DNA from 2 places in the Deefgea piscis genome. Region 2 is predicted to be linked to the other one. Evidence: predicted binding sites of a transcription regulator. Region 2 holds the regulator's gene; the other holds the start of a gene.
The links. Region 2 encodes FliA, which starts transcription of late flagellar genes. Its sites were predicted from a motif close to GCTAAAGNTNNNNNNNNNNCNGCCGATAAT; they were not measured.
Positions count from the first base shown of each region.

Region 1 (11,082 bases), 150 kb from region 2:
TTGTAAAGAACGAGACCAATCGAACCCTTCGCCACTATCCTTCACTCGAATGCGTAAAATTTCATGTCCTCTGAGTAATACCCCCATCAAATCAATTTCTATGCGACCTTCTTTAAGCTCTGCTAAACGACGCACCCGCTCTGTTAAATAATTTTCCATACCATCGGGATTCATTTTCATTTTAGAATCCATGCCAAGTAGACCATGATCAACGGCATTAACAAACAGTTCGGTCAATATTAAAAAAACATCTGATTGCGAGCTGGCCAAGGACTTTATTTCTTTAACAAACGTCATCATAAAAGGAATCGTATTTACATAGCGTAACTCTTCAGCAGTTAATACCAAATTGTAACGCCAAGTGCTTTGATTTCCTGTTGCAAAATCAGCCGTTAATAACTGGCTAATATCTTCTGACGAATGATGATTAACTTTTAAATCACGATTTGGATTGGCGCCAAAGCTGGCTAAAACTAAAGAAACATCATCATGATGCTTTTCTTGCTGCAAGAAATTGAGGAAGGTTTCTTGGAAATATTCAATCGGTTTTAAATTCGATTTTTCTTTCAATAACCGTAGTAAACGCTCAGTGCCAAACTCTTCGCCTTGTTGATTTCTAGCTTCAATCAAACCATCCGAACACGCGACAACATAGCCAGTACCATTCGAGTAAAATCTTTCCGGAGAAAAATCCATAGAATGGGAAGGAATAATGCCCAACGGTAAGTTTTTAGAACGGCACTCAGAAACCACATCACCTTGTTCATTGACTAGATAAACCATAGGCATGCCGCCATTCCAGATCTCGATACATCCGGTGGTTTCATCAATAGAGATCAAAGTAACGCAAACAAAACGCCCAACAGGTAAAACCTGTCGAACTTTATCGTTCATTTCTAATAAAATATCGCTGATCGCATAACCTTTTTCAGTCATGCTATAAAAGGGCTGCGTGAGTGGCAGTACATTCAATGCGGCAGTTAAGCCATGACCAATGCCATCAGCAAGCATGACATGCAAGGCTTGCCCTGGGGTACGAGCAGACGCGATCAAGTCTCCTGACAAACTCTCAGCTGGTGATAGCAAATACTGCAATTGAGGATCTGATAGTCGTTCCGAATTGACTAACTGCTCCATCAAATGCCGCACAACGCGTTTTTCTTCCTCAGCATTCTCATAGTAGTCAGCAAGCCGCTCGGACTGCTCTCTGACCTTTCTATTGAGCTCTAAAGTCCGTCCAAAAGCTTTTAACTTGGCTTCTAAAACTCGAAAATTAACTGGCTTATTAATATAGTCGTCCGCACCTCGCTCAATTGCATCAGCAAGCGCATTTTCCTCGCCGATCCCTGTAACAAAAACAATAGGAACCCAGCGCTCTCCCGATTCTGCTTTAATAATGATCGCAGCTTCAGGGCCAGTCATGATCGGCATCATGACATCCATTAATACTAAATCTGGCTGCTCCAAACGACACTGCTCAATCGCATCCACCCCATTTCTAGCCAATATCGCCTTATGACCCAAGGCTTCTACAAAGCGCGAAATGAGCAGTAAAATTGCTTCAGTATCATCTACAACCAAGATTTTCATGCAAATTACCTAATGGTGAAAATTTTACCAAAGCATGCAATTTCAAGAACCTGCTTAACAGTATCACGGCAATTGACCAGAGCTAGACTTTTGCTGGCAGCCGATATTTTCTCTTTTAAAAGTAACAGCATGCCAAGTGCAGAACTATCTAAATAATTGACATTTTGAAAATCAACGAGCACCTCTTTTATTTCTGCATTTGCAATCAAAGACTCGCAAACCTGCCGAAATTCTCTATGCGCACTGAAATCAAACTGCCCCGATAAAATGACGCGGCCAACGTTACCCTCAATCTGCACGGTAGGTGTCATACGTAATTAACCTTATAACTTGTAGTAAATATATTCACAGTAAAGCCGAGAATTTATCAGGCAGATACAAGTGCCAATATAAATTCTCAACCACTTTCACACCTTAGTTGTAGCTGTCGTTAGTGGCAAGCGAATCTTAAAAGAACTACCAAAATCTAACTTAGATTCAACACTAATCCCGCCGCCATAGGAAGATACTAAATTTCTCACAATTGCTAGACCTAGACCAGTACCATCTTTGCGTGTGGTAAAAAAGGGTTCAAACAGTCTAACGCAAGTCGCTTCAGACATACCGCAACCATAATCTTTAATTTCAATTTCTAGAGTAGATGTATCCACAGATAGACTACAGAGCACTTCCTGCCCTGATGCTGACGCTTGGAGTGCATTTTCAAGTAAATTAGCGATAGCACCAGAAAACTCTCTGGCATTTACTTTTGCCCAAACTGGCCTGTTCGAGCCGATCAACAACAGCGCCACATTTTTAGCGTCAAATTGAGGCTGCACGTGCTGAATTGCATCAAGTAATACCCCACCCACCTCTAAACGCTCAGTAAATTGCTGCTGCCCACGTACAAAACGCAGCATATTTTGAATCAAGACCTCTAAATGCCGGAGGCGCTCTAATGATTTTTGGGCAAATCGAACGCGATCTTCACTACTTAGCTCCGCCCGAACTAAGTGCCCACTATAAAGAAGTGCTGTTGCCAGTGGTGTGCGCAGTTGATGCGCTAAGCCAGCTGCCATCTCTCCCATTTCAACCAAACGCTGATGTCGACTTAATGCACGACGCATTTCTGTAGCAGTAGTCACATCATGCAATAAAACCAGTCGAACCCCTTCTTCGGGTACATCAACCTCCTCCAAAAGAAGGTGACGTGCGCTATCTCCACTTTGGTACTCCAAAACGCCAGGCTCATCAGTCGCTTGCATTTGCTCAGCCAAGACCTTTAACCAATTAAATCGGTGATCAGTACGCCCTAATAACTTTTTTGCTGCTGCATTTTGTGTCAATACATAACCACATTGATCTAATTCTAAAACCCCAGCTGGTAATCGATCTAACAGCAAACTAAGACGTCGCGACAATGCTGACTTCTCTTCAAACTCGCGTCGTAAATTACCGTTTGCTACCTCTAGCTGCTCAGTAAGAGTGGTAACCTGATCTTGTAATTCCGCATACGCGATTGATAGCTGTTCTGATGCTGCTGTAAATAAAGCAAAAGCCTGCTCTAAATTTTTAGGATCAATGACTTCTTGGTTTAAACTCATTAAGTAACACTCTTGTCGTCAGCATAGTTATGCATTATAAAGATTTTAGATTACTAATTTGACCGCAAAAAAAACAATTTGCGTAAGCAGCTTGAAAAATAAGATTTTTTAAAATAAATTGGTTTTAAGGCTTTATATTTAGAGCTCTAGGCCGATAATGCTATATTCAATCACCCGCAGCCTCTGGGAGTAAAGTCGTGTCAGACCTTCTAAAAAATATCGACGCCCGTACGAAATTGGCAGGGACCAATAAATTAGAAATATTACTTTTCACTTTGGGCCTAGATCAAAGATCAGGCCGAAGAGAAACTTTTGGCATTAATGTATTTAAAGTTAGAGAAGTAATGAGGACGCCAGAAATTACTCAGGCACCTGATATGCCATCTTCAGTAGAAGGCATGGTTAGCTTACGTGGAGTATTGGTTCCTGTTATTGACTTAGCAAAATACGCAGGTATCGCGACAGAAAGCAAACCTGAGATTATGGTTGTCTCAGAATACAATGGACATACACAAGGCTTTTTAGTGGAAGCTGTCGATACAATCTTACGCTTAGATTGGTCTGTCATGCGAGTTCCTCCTGATATGCTCACCATGCAGATGGGGGGACTAGTCACAGCGGTAACGGAATTAGAGAGCGGAAAGCTAGTAATGATGCTCGATGTTGAAAAAGTGCTTGCTGAGACTACCCAAAAAAGCAACATCATTGATACTGCAGCAGTGGTTTGTGATTCAAGCGTCAGTCATAAAACTGTGTTTTTTGCTGATGACTCCTTGGTTGCTCGTAGCCAAATCGAACAAACCTTAGATGCAATGAATGTACATCATATGCACGCAATAAATGGTAAACGTGCATGGGAAGATTTACTTAAGCTAGCCAAGTCTGCAGAAGTGCAAGGAAAAATGGTTAAAGATTTATTGCACTTGGTATTAACCGACGTTGAAATGCCAGAAATGGACGGCTACATGCTCACCAAGCAAATTAAAAGTGATCCTCGTTTTGCAGGCATCCCAGTTTTGATGCACTCATCGCTATCAGGTCTTTCTAATCAAAAGCTAGGGCAATCTGTTGGGGTTGATGGTTATGTCGCGAAATTTGAGCCCCATAAACTATCAGAAAGTATCACAAATTTTTTGCGTCGCGAATAATCGCAAAAACACCAGGCTGAGGTGACTTATGAGCAAACCACAACAAACTAACTTACTTGATACCGTCGATGCTCGCACAAAGCTTGCGGGATCGAACAAAATGGAAATTTTGCTTTTTTCCTTAGGTACACGAGAAATTTTCGGAATTAACGTATTTAAGGTTCGTGAAGTTTCGCAAACACCCAAAATCACAAAAACGCCAAATATGCCGCATGGTGTCGAAGGTGTTCTTTCTTTGCGCGGCAACATTATCCCAGTCATTTCATTGGCTCGATTTATTGCAACGCATGAAGAACCTGTAGGTGATACTTCAAGCACGATGATTGTGACTGAGTTTTCAAAGCATACTCAAGCATTTTTGGTTCATGATGTTGATCGTATTATTCGAGTTGACTGGGATAAAGTACGTGCTCCAGAAACAATGCTAGCCGGAAACCAAGCGTTGATAACAGCAATTACCGAATTACCTGATGGCAAGCTGGTTTCCATTCTCGATGTTGAACAAATTTTAGCTACCGTGATTGGCGAACCATTAATTCCTGAGCTACCGCCAACACAAATCAATCCAGATACATTTATGTTTTTTGTTGATGACTCAATGGTTGCGCGAAAAGAAATTATTGGTGTGCTTGATAAAATTGGTATTAAGTATCATCAAGCCAATAATGGTAAAGAAGCGTGGGATAAACTACAGAATTTAGCTAATCGAGCAACTCATGATAGCGAAAACTTGCGAGACAAATTAAAATTAATATTAGTAGATGCTGAAATGCCTGAAATGGATGGGTATGTTCTGACTAAATATATAAAATCAGATCATCGTTTTAAAGGTATTCCAGTGGTAATGCACTCTTCTCTTTCATCTAATGCAAATCGTGCAATGGGTGCAAGCGTAGGTGTCGATGCTTATGTTGCTAAATTTGATGCGCTCATTTTAGCCGATACTCTTTCCCCGATGTTGAGTAGCCAAGGCTAAGTCAACGTCTTCGTAACAAAATAATTATATGCGTATATCAATTGCGATAACGCAGCTGGAGTTAAGTTATGGCAGATCAGAACATGCGTTTTCTCGTGGTAGATGATTTTTCTACCATGCGTCGCATCGTCCGAAATCTTCTAAAGGAGCTTGGATTTACCAATGTGGATGAAGCAGAAGATGGGCAAGTGGCATTACATAAATTAAAAAATGGCCAATTTGAGTTCGTCGTAACCGATTGGAACATGCCCAATATGACCGGCATTGAATTATTAAGAGCGATTCGAGCCGATGCCCAACTCAAACATCTACCAGTATTGATGGTGACAGCAGAAGCCAAAAAAGAAAATATTATCGAGGCAGCCACTGCTGGAGCAAGCGGTTATGTTGTGAAACCTTTTACAGCAGCCACACTGGATGAAAAGCTGAAGAAAATTTTTGTCAACATGGCAAAATAATTTTTCACAATACATGATAACAATCAGTAGGAGGCACTGTGAGCGATAATGCACTAAATAATGGGGACTCCCCAGACCTTGAGGCGCTTTTTGATAGTATTTTGGTATCAAGCCAAGTAGAAGTTTCCTCGCCAGTCGCCTCGGTAGACTCCGCCAGCAGCCAAGAAGACCCACAGTCATTGATGGCGGAGCCTGCCAAATCAATGTTTTCACACATTGGTCAAATTACACGCAAACTCCATGACACCTTGCGTGAACTTGGCTTAGATAAGTCGTTAGAATCCGCTGCAGCATCAATTCCTGATGCTAGAGACCGACTGTCTTATGTCGCGACAATGACTGAACAAGCAGCAGAACGTACTCTCAATGCGCTAGACATTGCCAAGCCACTACAAGATGACATCACCGAAAGTTCAAAAAAACTGTCTCAACAATGGGATCGATTTTTCAATAAAGAACTGAGCATTGATGAATTTAAATCATTGGTTGAAAACACTAGAACACACTTGTCAAAGACAGCACAACAATCAGACGAAGTTAGCACACAGATGCTTGAAATCATGATGGCACAAGACTTCCAAGATTTAACTGGCCAAGTAATTAAACGTGTTTTGACTATGGCAAAAGATATGGAAAGTCATTTACTTGATTTTCTGCTGATGTTTAGTCCGCAAGGAACAAATAAAGCAGATGAAAATAGCCTATTAAATGGCCCTGTTATCACAACAGAAGGAAGAACCGATATTGTTACTAACCAAGAACAGGTTGATGACCTCTTGGAAAGTCTCGGTTTCTAAGTCTTATTACCGCGCATAAGGGGTATATCATGAGTGTTTTCGGCGGAATGGAAGACCTATTACAGGACTTCTTAACTGAGTCTTCAGAGTTGCTATCTGAAGTCGATAATAAGTTAGTTGAGCTAGAAAAACGCCCAGATGATAAAGCGTTACTCAATGATATTTTTCGCGGTTTCCATACAATTAAAGGCGGGGCTGGCTTTTTAAATGTCGACTCCATGGTGAGTCTTTGCCACAGAACAGAAAATCTTTTTGATAAACTCCGTAATGCCGAACTCACGCTAAATCCAGAAATTATGGACGAAATTTTAGCCGCAACGGGTGTAGTTCGTGAAATGTTTGGCGAGATGTCCCAAGGCCGTCAACCTGCACCTGCAGATCCTGCGCTACTGAAAGCTTTAGACGATGTGCTCGAAGGCAAAAGTAGCAATGCTTCAACTGTGTTAGAAAGTCCAGCAGTAACACCTTCAGTTTTAGTCTCCACGGAAAGCAAACCAGAGCATGACTGGAAAAATTTGTACGATGTCTTACTGGATGAAAAAGAGGTAGCAACTCAAGTGACTAGTGAGCCATTATCAAGCGATATTGAAGTCAACAGCGTAGAACATAACGAAGTCTTGGCCCCAAGCGCTGCAATATTAGAGCCAATGCAAAGCTTAAAACCTGCGGCGGCGACAAGCAATGCTCGACCTCAGGCCAATTCACAACAACTTGCCACACAAGAAACTACCATCCGAATCGATACCGTTCGCTTGGATCAAGTTTTAAATTTATCGGGTGAAATAGGCCTCACAAAAAATAGGCTAACTACTCTGCGTGCAGACATTATGTCTGGAAAAATGGATAGCATTACGCTCAAAGCGCTTGATGAAGCCATTGGTCAGCTCGACTTACTCGTTGGTGATTTACAAAATGCCGTAATGAAAACACGGATGCAGCCAATCGGTCGTTTATTCCAAAAGTATCCACGACTTGCCCGTGACTTAGCGCGTCAAATGGGGAAAGATGTTGAACTCGTTATCTCAGGCGAAGAGACTGAGCTCGACAAAACGATGCTTGAAGATCTTAATGATCCATTAGTGCATTTAGTACGCAATGCAGTCGATCATGGTGTTGAAACGACTGAAGAGCGTATTGCTAGCGGTAAACCCGCCAAAGCCGTTGTTGAACTAACAGCGACTCAAGTGGGCGATCATATTCGAATTGAAATTATTGATGACGGGCGAGGCATGCGCCCAGATGTAATTCGTCGTAAAGCCATAGAAAAAGGTTTAATTGACATCGAAACGGCAAATAGCCTTGATGACAAGCAAAGCTTACAACTTATTTTTCTTCCTGGCTTTTCAACTAAAGATCAAATTTCAAGTGTCTCTGGTCGCGGCGTTGGAATGGACGTCGTAAAAACGAATATTCAAAAGCTAAATGGGCGCGTTGATATTCAATCTGCAGTGGGTGAGGGATCTCGCTTCACTATTTCTCTGCCATTGACCCTTGCGATCTTACCGGTACTCGTTGTCAAAGTGTGCGATCAGCCTTTTGCTGTTCCACTCGCAATGGTTAGAGAAATCATTACCATTCGTCAAGAACATGTACAAGAAGTATCAGGAAGAGCAACAATCGTCGTTCGTGACGAAATTTTATCAGTACGCTCTCTAGCCAACTTAATTGGCTGGGAAGAGGTTCAACTACCGCAATTTGGCGTATTAATGCAATCTGCGGAGCATTCATTTATTCTAGCTGTAGACAGTTTCATTGGCAGAGATGATGTCGTCATTAAACCACTACAAAATATCCGTCCTAAAGGCGTTGCAGGAGCAACCTTATCAGGGGATGGTTCAATCGTGCTAGTCCTTGATATGGAAGATCTACTGGCATCTGATACAGCAGAAACTTCAGCAATAAAAACCTCTCGTTTTATCGAGCAATTTGTTTAATTTAATAAAAATTGTCATAAAACTATTCCAACGAACTAGGAGCATGGCATTTAGCCTGTTACCAGAATATGACGCAAGAACATGCATTTATTGGACGTCAACCTATATTGAATCGTCAGCAACAAATTATTGGCTATGAATTATTATTTCGCTTAAATCAAGAGGCTGTTTCTGCTGAGTTTTCAAGTGACATGCATGCAGGCACAAACGTATTGGTAAATACAATATCCAATATGGGTACAGATTGGCTAGTTGGTAATAAATTAGCATTTATTAACGTCGCAGAATCAATGCTTGAAAGTAATTTTTTAGAGTTATTACAGCCTCAGCGCGTAATTTTAGAAATTGTTGAAACCACACAACCCACTGAAGATTTATTAAATCGTTTGCGTGATTTACGTGCACAGGGATTTGGCATAGCGCTTGATGACTTTGTGCTGACACCTCAAACAGCTTCGATGATTGAATTTTCTAATTATATTAAATTAGATATTCAGCAATTAGGAATGACACAAGTTCCTATTTTATCGAAGGAATTACGCCGTTTCCCATTGCTTCAAGTTGCTGAAAAAGTTGAAACCAAAGACGAATTCACAAAGTGTTTTGATATAGGAATGGATTGTTTTCAAGGTTATTATTTTGCACATCCAGAAACTTTATCTGCAAAAGTAATTAATCCAGGTTACGCAAATATTTTGCAACTTCTAAATATGTTACGTAACAATGCAGAAATTAGAGATATCGAAAACGCACTTAAAAAAGACGTAGCACTTTCATTCAAACTTCTTCGTTACATCAACTCAGCTGGCTTTGGACTTTCTTGTGAAATTCAATCATTTCGCCATGCCGTAACTATATTAGGATATCAAAAACTATATCGCTGGCTTACGCTATTACTTGTTACAGCCGGCGCGGACACTGGTACACCTCCTGCTTTATTAAAAACTGCAGTTACGCGCGGTCGATTAGTCGAACTATTAGGTTCACACCTACTTGATGGACAGGATAAAGATAATTTATTTATCGTCGGTATGTTTTCTTTGCTTGATGTATTACTAGATATGCCAATGGATAAAATTTTAGAAACATTAATTTTACCTGAAACTGTAACTGATGCATTAATGGAACATACAGGCATCTATGGTCCATTTCTTGAACTTGCTGAGGCCTGTGAAGATCCCGAAATGGCAGAAGTACCAAGACTATGTGAGCAATTACAAATAACACCAGAAATGCTTAACCGATCTCATGTACAAGCTCTAAATTGGGTAGAGGAACTTGGAGTTTAATTTTCATATCATCTAATGAAATTTAAAAAATAATGCTCGCTTAGCATAATAGTTAAGCGAGCATTTTCTATTAAGAAAAATTTATTTAGAATATAAATTTTAAAACCTGACAACTATAACCCATTGGCCTCATGGGAAAATAGTCATAAAAAGATAAACCGCAAAAATCATTAAATGAACTAATCCCTGCAAAACGGTAGTTCTGCCATTACCTAATGATAAAGTTGAAACAATCAATGTCAACACTAACAGTACTGTTGATTTAGCATCAATACCAAGCATTAAAGGCCAACCATTTAAAACAGATACAATTGCAACTGCTGGTATCGATAAGCCAATACTCGCCAATGCAGAACCCAATGCTAAATTTAAACTAGTTTGTAATCGGTTAGATTTTGCTGCACGTAATGCCGCCAAACCTTCAGGCATCAACACAATTGCTGCGATAATGACCCCCACTAGTGCTGCTGGCGCACCGATACTAGCGACACCAGCCTCAATCACGGGAGAAATAGATTTTGCTAATAAAACAACGGCAATTAAGCCAATTATTAATAAAACAGCGCTCAAGATCGCAACTTTAGTTGTTGGTGGTATTGCATGAATGTCTTCATCACTCACACCTTGTTGAGGTAAAAAATAATCTCGATGGCGAACCGTTTGCACAAAAAGAAAAGTCCCATATAAAACTAAAGAAACTAATGCCACGAATGCTAATTGGTTTGAACTATAAATTGGTCCTGCTACAGTAGTTGTATAATTTGGTAAAATTAAAGTTAATACTACAATGGCTGCTAAAGTTGATAATGAAGCATTAACACCCAACATTCCAAACCGCTGTTCTCCAAAGCGATTTCCTCCAACCAATAGACATAATCCAACAATACCATTAAGAATAATCATTACTGTAGCAAAAATAGTATCCCGTGCTAATGAAGATGCAGCTTCTCCACCTGTGAGCATTAGCGTTACAATTAATGCAACTTCAATTGCTGTAATTGCAGCAGCCAATACTAAAGTTCCAAAAGGCTCACCGACACGATGTGCAACTACCTCAGCATGATGAACCGCAGCTAATACCCCAAACAAAAGTCCAATCGATAATAAAATTAAATACCATTCACCAAAATCAAACAATTGGCCAAAAAGTAAGAAGCACCCGATAAATGGTGTCGCGACAGTCCAAAATGGTAATTTTCTTATCGATTTGATCATTTACTCAACCTTATAACATTAAAAATAAAAATGCTAACCTCAAAAATTAACAACAATCGAACAACTCAATCTACACCTCGTTTTTTTTGAAA
Region 1 covers NZ_CP081149.1:3,048,076-3,059,157, forward strand. Annotated here, with positions in the region: gene K4H25_RS14205 (ATP-binding SpoIIE family protein phosphatase) at 1-1,590, opposite strand, end outside; gene K4H25_RS14210 (STAS domain-containing protein) at 1,596-1,901, opposite strand; gene K4H25_RS14215 (sensor histidine kinase) at 1,998-3,173, opposite strand; gene K4H25_RS14220 (chemotaxis protein) at 3,371-4,321, shown strand; gene K4H25_RS14225 (chemotaxis protein) at 4,350-5,297, shown strand; gene cheY (chemotaxis response regulator CheY) at 5,366-5,755, shown strand; gene cheZ (protein phosphatase CheZ) at 5,794-6,552, shown strand; gene K4H25_RS14240 (chemotaxis protein CheA) at 6,582-8,486, shown strand; gene K4H25_RS14245 (EAL and HDOD domain-containing protein) at 8,555-9,775, shown strand; gene K4H25_RS14250 (calcium:cation antiporter) at 9,905-10,990, opposite strand; gene K4H25_RS14255 (APC family permease) at 11,056-11,082, opposite strand, start outside.
Region 1: the regulator FliA is predicted to act here: its motif matches at 3,303-3,332, upstream of K4H25_RS14220 (chemotaxis protein).

Region 2 (11,082 bases):
GCAGTGCGGGTTGCATTAGGGCGATCGATTGTTCATCAATTATTTGCAGGGGAACAAGAGCTCCAAGTTGTCGCATTAGAACCACAACTAGAAAGCATTTTACTCTCGGCCGCCAGTGGCAAATCGCAAGGCGGCTTAGAACCCGGCCTTGCCGAGCGCTTGCTCCAACAAGCCGCCGCGATGACCGAGCAACTGGAAATGCAAGGCATTAATCCCATTTTAATTACCCCAGCGCAATTAAGACCGATGTTATCGCGCTTTTTACGCCGTTCAATTCCCGGATTACGCGTCATTGCGCATACCGAGATTCCAGACAGTAAAACTTTACGCATTATTAATGTCTTAGGTGCTTAAAACTGCAGCGTATTGCAGCAGCAAAACGCCAACAAACCCTTGTCGTCAGTACGCTATTCAATTGTGCAGAAGCACAGGAACAGTGATAATCATTGTTCGACCCCTTTTCTGGCGCGCACCAGAGACAAAAATAAACTGCTTATTGTCTCTAGCTGCGAGCTTAATTTTTTGAGGCTGACTTTGTTGATGCAATTGAAAGCGCAAACGCGGTGATCATCGTTTCTTATGCTGGTTAAAAAATTCTTTGGTGCTACCACTCGTGACGCGCTGCGCCAAGTTCGAGATGAACTCGGCCCAGATGCGTTGATTCTGTCCAACCGGCAAGTGGCGGGTGGCGGGATCGAAATCATGGCGGTGGCCGATGCGGATGTCGCCGCACTTACAAGCATTCAAACCGTCGCAGCTGCGCCCAAACCGGCAACGCGCGCGGCGCAAAATGGCGCGCGCTTAATGAGCTCAGCGCAACAAACCCCGGTCACACCGCATATTTCCAAAGCCTTGGCGCGCTCATACGCCATTCCAGACGATGAACAAGAGCCAACGCTCGACGATGTACCTTATGAAATACCGTCAGTGTTGCGTAGTAATCGTGCGCCCAAAACCAGCACCACTCGCAATGAAACGCCCAATGAAGTGCCATTTACCGATTACATCAATCGGCCCGAAGTAGTCGCTCAACCGCCGCGAGCCCAAGACAAGCCAGCGCCGTCTGCGCCACGCGAACCACAATTAAGCCAAGAAGCAGAACGCCGCCCGGTCCCACCACGCCGTCCTGTAGTGGCTGAAAAACCGTTGCCGACGTTTAGTTTTGAGGATGCGTCGGCTAAAAACGCCGCTCCTGTTGCCGATCAAGCTGCAATGCAAGATATTGCGCGTGAAATTCGCATGCTTCGCGGCTTATTAGAGAGCCAAATGGCAGGCATGGCGTGGGGCGAATTATCCAAACACGCCCCTGAAAAATTAGAAATTTTACGCCAATTACTCGGTGCTGGATTTTGCGCTGCACTGTCGCGTCAGCTCATAGATAAAATGCCAGCAGCGATGAGCTTAGATACCGGTATGAAATGGGTCAAAGCTGCGCTCACCCATAATTTACCCAGCGTTAGCGCCAAAGACGATATCGTTGAACGTGGCGGCGTGTATGCCTTAATTGGCCCAACAGGCGTTGGCAAAACGACGACGGTTGCCAAGCTGGCCGCGCGTTGTGCGCTCACCTACGGCCCACAATCGGTCGCCTTACTCACCACCGATAGCTACCGAATTGGCGCTCACGATCAACTGCGAATTTATGGCCGAATTTTGGGTGTGCCGGTGCATGAAGTTAAAGATGAAACCGATTTACAACTCACGCTCGGCGAGCTCACCGATCGACATTTAGTGCTGATCGACACCGTAGGCATGGGGCAGCGCGATCAACGCATCGGTGAACAATTAGCGATGTTTGGACATGATAATGTCGGCACCGTGTTGTTATTGTCGGCCAATGCCCAAGCCAGCACGCTCGATGATGTGGCTCGGCGCTATAAAAACAGCCATTTAGTCGGCTGCATTTTAACCAAGCTCGATGAAACCATGGCGCTGGGTGGCTGCCTTGATGTAGCGATTCGGCATAAATTGCCGCTGCACTTTGTGACCAATGGTCAGCGCGTGCCGGAAGATCTGCATCGGGCGAATTTGGCCTATCTGGTGGATCGTGCCTTTCGCAATCCACAAGAAAATAGCGTGTTTCAATTGCATAAAGACGAATATCCACTCTTTATGAGTACCCAAGATATTCCGACTGATTTTAGCCTTGCCACTTCGCCACGATGAATCTGCTTTTTAGTCATTCCCCAGTAGGACCACATCGTGCCTAAACGCTGGCCAGACCAAGCCGCAGGTTTACGGCAACTTGTTGCCACGCCCAGCTGCCGCACCATTAGTTTATCGGGTGGCCGTGGCGATGCGGGCACCACTAGCTTGGTGATTAATTTAGCCGCCGCCTTGGCTGATCGACAAAGACAGGTCGTAGTGTTGGATGAATTTACCGGTTTACACAATATTGCCCATCGCTTGCATTTAACCCCGCGCTTTGCGCTGGAGCAGGTGATACGACGTGAAGCACGGCTACTCGATACCTTGATTGAGAGCCAATACGGTTTTGGCATTTTACCGATTGCCGCCCCGCCGCATTTACTCGCTCAGCTCAACGACAACGAACAACGCGGCTTGGCGAGTGAATTTGCGCAACTGACCGAATCGCTAGATTACCTCTTACTCGACACCCGCCCTGCTGTGGCGCAAGGTGTACCTAGCTTATCGCTTGCCGCTGACGATGTGGTCATTGTGCTCTCCAATCGAGCCGAATCCCTCACCGATGCATATGCCACCATTAAGCAATTGGCGACCGAATATGCGCGGCGTGATTTTCGCGTGTTGGTCAATCGCGTTGCCAGCTTAGGCGAAGCCATGACTTTGTTTGATCGCGTTCGCGCAGTGGCCCAGCAATATTTGGGGGAAGAAATTCAACTCAAATTGATTGGTTATGTGCCAGAAGATGAATGGCTTAACCGCGCCACACGCCTTGGCCGTCCGGTGCTGGAAGCCTTTCCTGATGCCGAGGCCAGCGCGGCGATTCGCCAGCTGGCTGACGCCTTATTACGCTGGGCGCCACCACGCCAAGCACAAGGCAATATGGCGAGCTTTATTTATCGCTTAATCGAATCATCACGTTTACTGGCCAATCGAATCGATCATGCGCCCTACTGAAGCTCAATTACGCCCTAGCACAACAGCCACTCAGTTTGAACTAAGTGGTGATTTAACCTTAGCGACCAGCGCCCCACTGTGGCAGCGCATTCAGCAGCAACAATGGGCAGAGATTGAGATTGATGCCAGTGCAGTGCAAACCATTGATGGCGCGGGGGCGGCGCTATTATTTGAATTACAGCAGCGCGGCGCGCATATTTTAGCGCTACCCGAGCAAGGGCAACGTTTACTCAATGCCCTATCTCCAGAGTTGCCGCTCTTAAAACCTGCTCCCAAACCATCAATTACGCCAATCGCCCAGTTGGGATCACAAGTTCGGCGCAGCAGCGCCGACTTTTATCAGCAGATCAGCTTTTTAGGTGGTATATGCGCTGCGCTATGGCATAGCTTGCACTCGCTGAAACGTTTTCGTTGGCGCGAATTTTGTGTGCAATGCGAACTTGTTGGCGCCAATGCAGTGCCGATTATTGCCTTAATCTCCGTCTTATTTGGCGTCATTCTCGCATTTCAATCGGCGATTCCGATGCGGCAATTTGGCGCTGAGCTGTATGTCGCCAATTTGCTCGGGCTGTCATTAGTTCGTGAGCTCGGACCGTTAATTACCGCCATTTTACTGGCTGGCCGCACCGGTGCTGCCTTTGCCGCTGAGCTAGGCACGATGAAGGTGAACGAAGAAATCAATGCGCTGGTTACTTTTGGTTTTGATCCCATTCGATTTTTAGTCTTGCCGCGTTTATTGGCCGGCGTGTTGATGGCGCCATTGCTGACCTTATTTGCTGAAGTCATCGGTCTATTTGGCGGTGCATTAGTCATGAAAGGCTTTGGCATACCGTTTGCCACGTATTATTCGCAAATCGCTGGGCAAGTTGACTTAGTCGATTTGCTATCGGGCCTGAGTAAAGCGGCTATTTTTGGCTTTATTGTCGCCGCTGTCGGTTGTTTTCGAGGCCTTTCGACAGGGAATGGCGCGAGTGCCGTCGGCGCAGCAACCACCCAAGCGGTGGTGCAAATTTTGGTGCTATTGGTGGTCGCCGATGGTTTATTTGCCGTGGTGGCTTACCATATGGGCTGGTAAACATGAGCGCCTTAATTGAAGTGCAAGGCTTAAGCTGCGGCTATGGTAACAAAACCATTTTAAAAGACGTCTCTTTCAGTATTGAACGCGGTGAAGTGGTGGCGATTTTAGGCGGCTCAGGTTGTGGTAAATCGACCTTGCTCAAACACCTGATTGGCCTGTATTCGCCACAAGCTGGCAGTATACGGATAGCAGGTAATGAGCTAGTCGGCACTACGGGTGCGGATCGCGAGGCAATACTGCGCCATTTTGGCGCAATGTTTCAAGCCGGCGCTTTATTTGGCTCGATGAGCGTACTCGACAATGTAATGCTGCCTTTGCAAAGCTTTAGCCAACTCGATGCACACGCGATTGAAATTATTGCTCGCCTTAAATTGCGCCTCGTTGGGCTAGAGTCTTTTGCTGACTATGCCCCCGCCGCGCTATCGGGCGGAATGCAAAAACGCGCAGCAATTGCGCGGGCCATGGCACTGGATCCGGAAATATTATTTTTAGACGAGCCCTCTGCCGGTTTAGATCCACTCACCTCGGCCGAACTCGATGCGCTCATTCGCCGCATCGCCGAAACCCAGCACGTTACCTGTGTCTTAGTGAGTCATGAATTGGCCAGCATTCATGCCATCGCCGATCGCGCCATTATGTTAGATCAATCTACACAAGGCATTATCGCCATTGATACCCCAGAGGCGCTGGCCCAATCGAGCGATGAACGAGTCAATCGCTTTTTTAATCGTGGCCAAGTGATCGTGCCATACGACTGCGCCGCGAGCGAGTCCCCCCTGCAAGGCTAAACCATGGAACAACGATCCAATTTTCGCTTAGGCCTATTTATTCTCGTCGCCATTACCCTCGCCGCCGGACTAATGATTGCTCTGGGCAGTGGTAAATGGTTTCGCCAGCAATTCATGCTCGAGACCTACTTTAATGAGTCGGTACAAGGCTTAGATATTGGCTCTAAAGTGCGCTATCGCGGCGTAGTGGTGGGTGAAGTCAGCGCGATTACCTTTACTTATACCCGTTACCAACAAGCACTACCGAGCGCACAGCGTTATCAATACGTCTTAATCGAGTCGCGTTTAAATACCGAAATGATGAGCGGCAAAGGTTTGCCGGCACCAACACAAGCAGCACTCAACGCTGAAATTGCCAAGGGCTTACGCGTTAAAATCGCGCCACAAGGCGTCACTGGCACCAGTTATTTAGAAATTGACTATATGGGTGCCAACGCCGGCCGCCCCTTGCCGATTGCTTGGACGCCCGAACAGCTGTATATCCCGTCCAGCCCCAGCACCGTGAATCAAATTGTCACTGCCACGCAAAATTTAATCGCCAAAATGCAGCACGTCGATATTGAACAAACCATGGCCAGACTCGATCAATTACTGCTCACAGCAGAGCAAAAACTCGCGCCACTGCCTCTATTGAGCATGAGCGAAAAAATGAATACCGTTTTAGATCATGTCGCCCAATTGCCAATGGCCAGCATGGCCAAAGAAACCCAAGCCTTACTGGTTGAAGCACGACAAAGCAATCAAGCTTTACAAGAAATTCTAATGCAACCCGGTTGGCGTAGCGCACCTGCCGATTTAGCCATTGCCGCCGAAAGTGCCAAAAAAATCGCCACCGACCCGCAAATCGCCAGCACCCTACAGCGGATTGACCGGGTTAGCCAACGACTCGATCGCCTCAGTAGCCATCGCGAAGCTGATCTCGACGCCTTGATTGAACAACTGAGCAGCGCTAGTTTGAGCATGAAGCAATTACTCAACAAAGCCGAGCAACAACCCAGCCAGTTGTTATTCTCTAACCCGCCGCCAGTGTATACGCCGCCAAAACCATGAAAACTATCCTGACTCTTTGCTGTATCAGTGCCTTATTATTCGGCTGTAGCAGCACAACGCCGCCACGTAAGGATTTTTTACTCTCAAATGTACCAGTCAGCCAGCACCACGCACGTTTAGCGACGCCGCACTTTAAAGGCAGTTTGCAAGTTCAAGATTTACATGCACTCTCGCCCTACCGCAGCACATCGTTAATTTATCGCGAAAGCGCGCAGCGCTTTGTACTTGATCCCTACAATGGCTTTCTCGCGCCGCCAGCCCAGCAAATTAGCAGCTTGACGCGAGAAGCCTTGGCAGCCAGCGGATTGTTTACCGTCATCTTACCGCTAGGCTCGAGCCTAATGCCAAGTTGGCGCTTAGAAGGTGAATTACAACAACTGTATGTCGATGTAACTATCCCTGCGCAGCCCCGAGTCACCCTGAGCATTCGTTATGCTTTAAGCCAAGTAGAGCACAATACACCGCTTATTTTTGAGTTCACGCAAACCGAAGCCATTGTCGATGCCAGCCCCGAGCAAGCTGTAATTGGCTTTAATCGCGCTTTAAACACTATTTTATTGCAACTAGAATCGTCTCTGCTTACCGTAAACACACCGTAGTGAGCTACACTGAGCAAGACGCCACTTAATTCAATGCCATGTCCGCCCATCGTGCCCTCTCTCTTTATCGTCGCACCCAAAATAGCAGCGAAGATCTTCGTGTAGAAAAGCACGCGCCTTTGGTGCGTAAAATCGCCTATCACATGATGAGTCGGCTGCCGGCCAGTGTGGATGTCGATGATTTAATTCAAGTCGGTTTAATTGGTTTAATGGAAGCTGCGCGCAATTTTGACCCCGATGCGGGTGTGCAATTTGAAACCTTTGCCAGTCAACGCATTCGCGGCGCCATGCTCGATGAATTGCGCAACGCCGATTGGTTACCACGCCAAGCGCGGCGCAATATGCGTGAAATTGAACGCGCCACAGTGCAGCTAGAACAAACCCTTGGCCGCGCTGCACTAGAGTCAGAAATTGCGCAAAAAATGAACCTGCCCCTCACTGAATACCAAGAAATGCTTGGCGATGCGCGCGGCCATCAGTTATTGCATTATGAAGATTTCGAACAAGATGGCGATAATGATCAACTCGATCAATATGCGGCAGATACGCACAACAATCCGGCGCAAGTGCTCACCGATGCGCATTTTCGCGATCAACTCATTGCCGGCATTGGCTTGCTACCCGAGCGAGAAAAGCTGTTGATGGCGCTGTATTACGATGAAGAACTCAATTTAAAAGAAATCGGCGCGGTACTCGGCGTTTCAGAATCACGCGTTTGCCAGCTGCATAGCCAGGCAATTGCCCGCCTGCGCGGCAAACTAAAGGATTGGCTGGTCTAATGGATAAAATCAGCGTATTTGGGGTTATTTTAGGCCTGGTTGCGATCATTCTTGGTCAATGGCTAGAAGGCGGCCATATCAGTTCCTTACTGCAATTTACTGCCTTTTTGATTGTGATGGGCGGCACCATTGGTGCGGTCATGCTACAAACGCAAATGCGCCACTTTATTGCTGGTATCAAAATGCTGCGCTGGATTTTCTTCCCGCCGACGATGGATTTCAAAAAACTATTGGCGACCTTAGTCAATTGGGCGACACAAGCTCGTCGCGGCGGATTGCTGGCATTAGAAGCTTTTTTTAATAGCGAAAAAGACCCCTTTGTACGCCGTGGCTTACAAATGGTCGTCGATGGCGCTGAACCCGAAACCATACGCCGTGCGATGGAGCTCGACATTGATGCTTACGAAGATCAAGCTCGCGCAGCAGCTAAAATTTGGGAAGCCGCAGGCGGTTATTCTCCAACATTTGGTATTTTAGGCGCCGTTTTAGGTCTGATTCATGTAATGGAAAATCTATCTGATCCGTCCAAATTAGGCGCAGGTATTGCCGTGGCCTTTGTCGCAACGATTTATGGCGTTGGCGCAGCCAATATGTTTTTCTTACCCGTGGCCAATAAATTAAAGCATTATATTTTGCTCGAAGTGCGGCGCCGCGAAATGCTCACCGAAGGGCTGGTCACCATCGCCAATGGCGAAAATCCGCGATTACTTGAGAATAAACTCTCTGGTTTCTTGCATCATTGATTGATACTGCTAGTAGGTATATATCGCTAACCATTTATAGAAAATACCTAGCAAGATATACCCACTACACAGCTAAACTAAATCCTGCCACTCAAAACACGCCTTTAATCCATACCTTACTATCACCTATAGTTAAACCCAACTATTGATTTAAGGTATGCCATGCTTTGGCTGATTCGCGTCCTAATACGCAGCATTGCCCTGTTGGATTTGCTGCTATTTACATTACTGATGCTGTTGCTTGCGGCATTACCCCACGCACTGATTCACACCATTTATCCGCGCTTATTTCAATCATGGTGTCGCTGCTTTGTTCGCGCCTTAGGCGTGCAATTGCGCCTACACCAGCACGCACCATTACCCGAGCAGTATATTTTGATTGCCAATCACCCTTCGGCACTCGAAGACGTTGGCATTCCTGCATTATTTAAGGTGCGCAGCTTAGCCAAAATTGAAGTTCGCGATTGGTTTTTCGTTGGCAAAATTGCCATAGCGGCAGGCACTTTATTTGTACGCCGAGAAGACAAAGCCTCACGGCAAGCGGCTTTGGCTGAGCTGATTGCCGCCGTCAACGCTGGTGACAATATCGCGATATTTCCCGAAGGCGGTTGTCACGGCAGGCTATTGGCCGAGCGCTTTCAGTTTGGTGCTTTTTCAGTCGCTTTTGCCACCAATACGCCAATTGTTCCGGTGTTTTTACATCATGAAGCGCAAATCAGTTTTGAATGGCGTGCCAATGAAAGCTTGCTGCAAAAAATATTCGCCATTTTTACTAGCCCCAATCCAGTCGTTCACTACCATGTTTTTCCGGCGCTTTATCCTGCTGACTTTGAGAATAAAGAAATCTTTTGTGAAACATGCTATCAACATTACCTAGCTTGGCAGAAACGTTATTTAATTTAAATGTTTCAATTGTGATGATTGCCAACACAATGCGATTCATTTACAGCACTCAAAGCGCAAGCTTGCCCTTATAATCGCCTCAGCTTCTCGTTCCTTGATATATATATGCCCTTATTTCGCAAGAAAAACGTCGCCAATGTCTCGACCCGTGCCGCTTTACCGCCAGGCATGGCCAATTTGCTGCGCGAGTCTTGGTGGTTAATTTTAGTCGTTTTGCTCGCCTACTTAGTCCTCGTGCTCTCTAGCTATCATCAGGCCGATCCAGGCTGGTCGCATAGCGCCACTGAGGCTCAAATTTATAATCGCGGTGGCAGTTTTGGTGCTTGGTTATCAGATGTACTGCTGTATACCTTTGGTTTTTCGGCTTGGTGGTGGACGGTATTTTGCTTAGCCGCCATTTTATGGGGTTATCGCCGAATTGATCGTGTCGCCGAATCATCGCGTCCTGTGGTTTTTTTAGCGTGTAGCGGTTTTTTCCTGATGCTGATCGCCAGTAGTGCTTTTGAAGCTTTGCGATTGCATTCCCTGAGCGCACCACTACCTTATGTTCCCGGCGGCATGTTAGGTTTAACCGTGGCCAGTTGGATGTCGCTTAGCCTTGGCTTTAGCGGTGCCACCTTATTTTTAATTACCCTGTTTGGTTTTGGTATTTCATTATTTACTGGCCTGTCTTGGTTCAATGTGATGGAAAACATCGGTACTGTCGTTGAGAACAGTTTTTTCAACGTGCTCAATGCCATTCAAGCGGCGAAAGATCGGCGCATCGGCCGCGAAACCAAAAAAGTTCGCAATGAACAAGTGGTCGCCGCCAAACAAAAACAAGCGGGCAAAGAACCGCTGATTATCGAGCCTGCTCAATTGGACATCCCCGTTGCGCGTCAAGTCGAAAAGCGCATTGTTCGAGAAAAGAAAGAGCTCGAAAAACAACAAGTCGAAGTGGCCAAGCAAGCTGCGCAGCCCTTATTATTTGCTGAAGACGATCTGCCGCCAGCACCCGTAAAACGCGCCAATATCAGCAATAAAACCGATGAATCACTGCCGGCGTTGGGCTTACTCGCTCCGGCATTGCAGTCGCAAGAAACCATTAGCAAAGAAACGCTGGAATTTACCTCTCGGCTAATTGAGCGCAAATTGGCCGATTTTAATGTCGAGGTTAAAATTGTCGCCGCTTATCCCGGCCCAGTGATTACCCGGTATGAGATTGAACCTGCCGTTGGCGTAAAAGGCTCACAAATCGTTAACTTAATGAAAGATTTGGCGCGGGCTCTGGGCTTAGTATCGATTCGTGTGGTGGAAACCATCCCCGGAAAAACCTATATGGGGTTGGAACTCCCTAATCCGACGCGGCAAATGATTCGTCTTTCTGAGATTTTATCTAGCGAGCCCTATCACGACATGGGCAGCAAACTAACGATCGCGCTCGGTAAAGACATTACCGGCAAACCGATTGTCACCGATCTAGGTAAAGCGCCACATATGTTGGTTGCCGGAACGACAGGCTCAGGCAAATCGGTTGGCGTGAATGCGATGATTTTGTCCTTAGTCTATAAAGCCACGCCAGACGAAGTGCGCTTTATTATGATCGACCCCAAAATGCTGGAGCTATCGATCTACGAAGGCATTCCGCATTTACTGGCACCGGTGGTAACTGATATGAAGCTCGCGGCCAACGCGCTCAATTGGTGTGTCGCTGAAATGGAGAAACGCTACCGCCTACTCAGTGCCATGGGCGTGCGAAATCTAGCTGGCTACAACCAAAAGATCAAAGATGCCGAAAAAGCCGGCAAACACCTCACCAATCCGTTTAGTCTCACGCCCGATGATCCTGAGCGGCTGGAACATTTGCCGTTTATTGTCGTCGTCGTTGATGAATTTGCCGATTTAATGATGGTCGCCGGTAAAAAAATCGAAGAGCTCATCGCCCGCCTCGCGCAAAAAGCCCGCGCCGCAGGGATACATTTGATTTTGGCAACACAGCGCCCTTCAGTCGACGTGATTACCGGTTTAATCAAGGCCAATATTCCAACTCGATTGGCGTTT
Region 2 covers NZ_CP081149.1:3,199,264-3,210,345, forward strand. Annotated here, with positions in the region: gene flhA (flagellar biosynthesis protein FlhA) at 1-354, shown strand, start outside; gene flhF (flagellar biosynthesis GTPase FlhF) at 580-2,166, shown strand; gene K4H25_RS14900 (MinD/ParA family ATP-binding protein) at 2,203-3,102, shown strand; gene K4H25_RS14905 (ABC transporter permease) at 3,089-4,177, shown strand; gene K4H25_RS14910 (ABC transporter ATP-binding protein) at 4,180-4,968, shown strand; gene K4H25_RS14915 (MlaD family protein) at 4,972-6,018, shown strand; gene K4H25_RS14920 (ABC-type transport auxiliary lipoprotein family protein) at 6,015-6,617, shown strand; gene K4H25_RS14925 (RNA polymerase sigma factor FliA) at 6,656-7,396, shown strand; gene K4H25_RS14930 (flagellar motor protein) at 7,396-8,139, shown strand; gene K4H25_RS14935 (lysophospholipid acyltransferase family protein) at 8,302-9,042, shown strand; gene K4H25_RS14940 (DNA translocase FtsK) at 9,148-11,082, shown strand, end outside.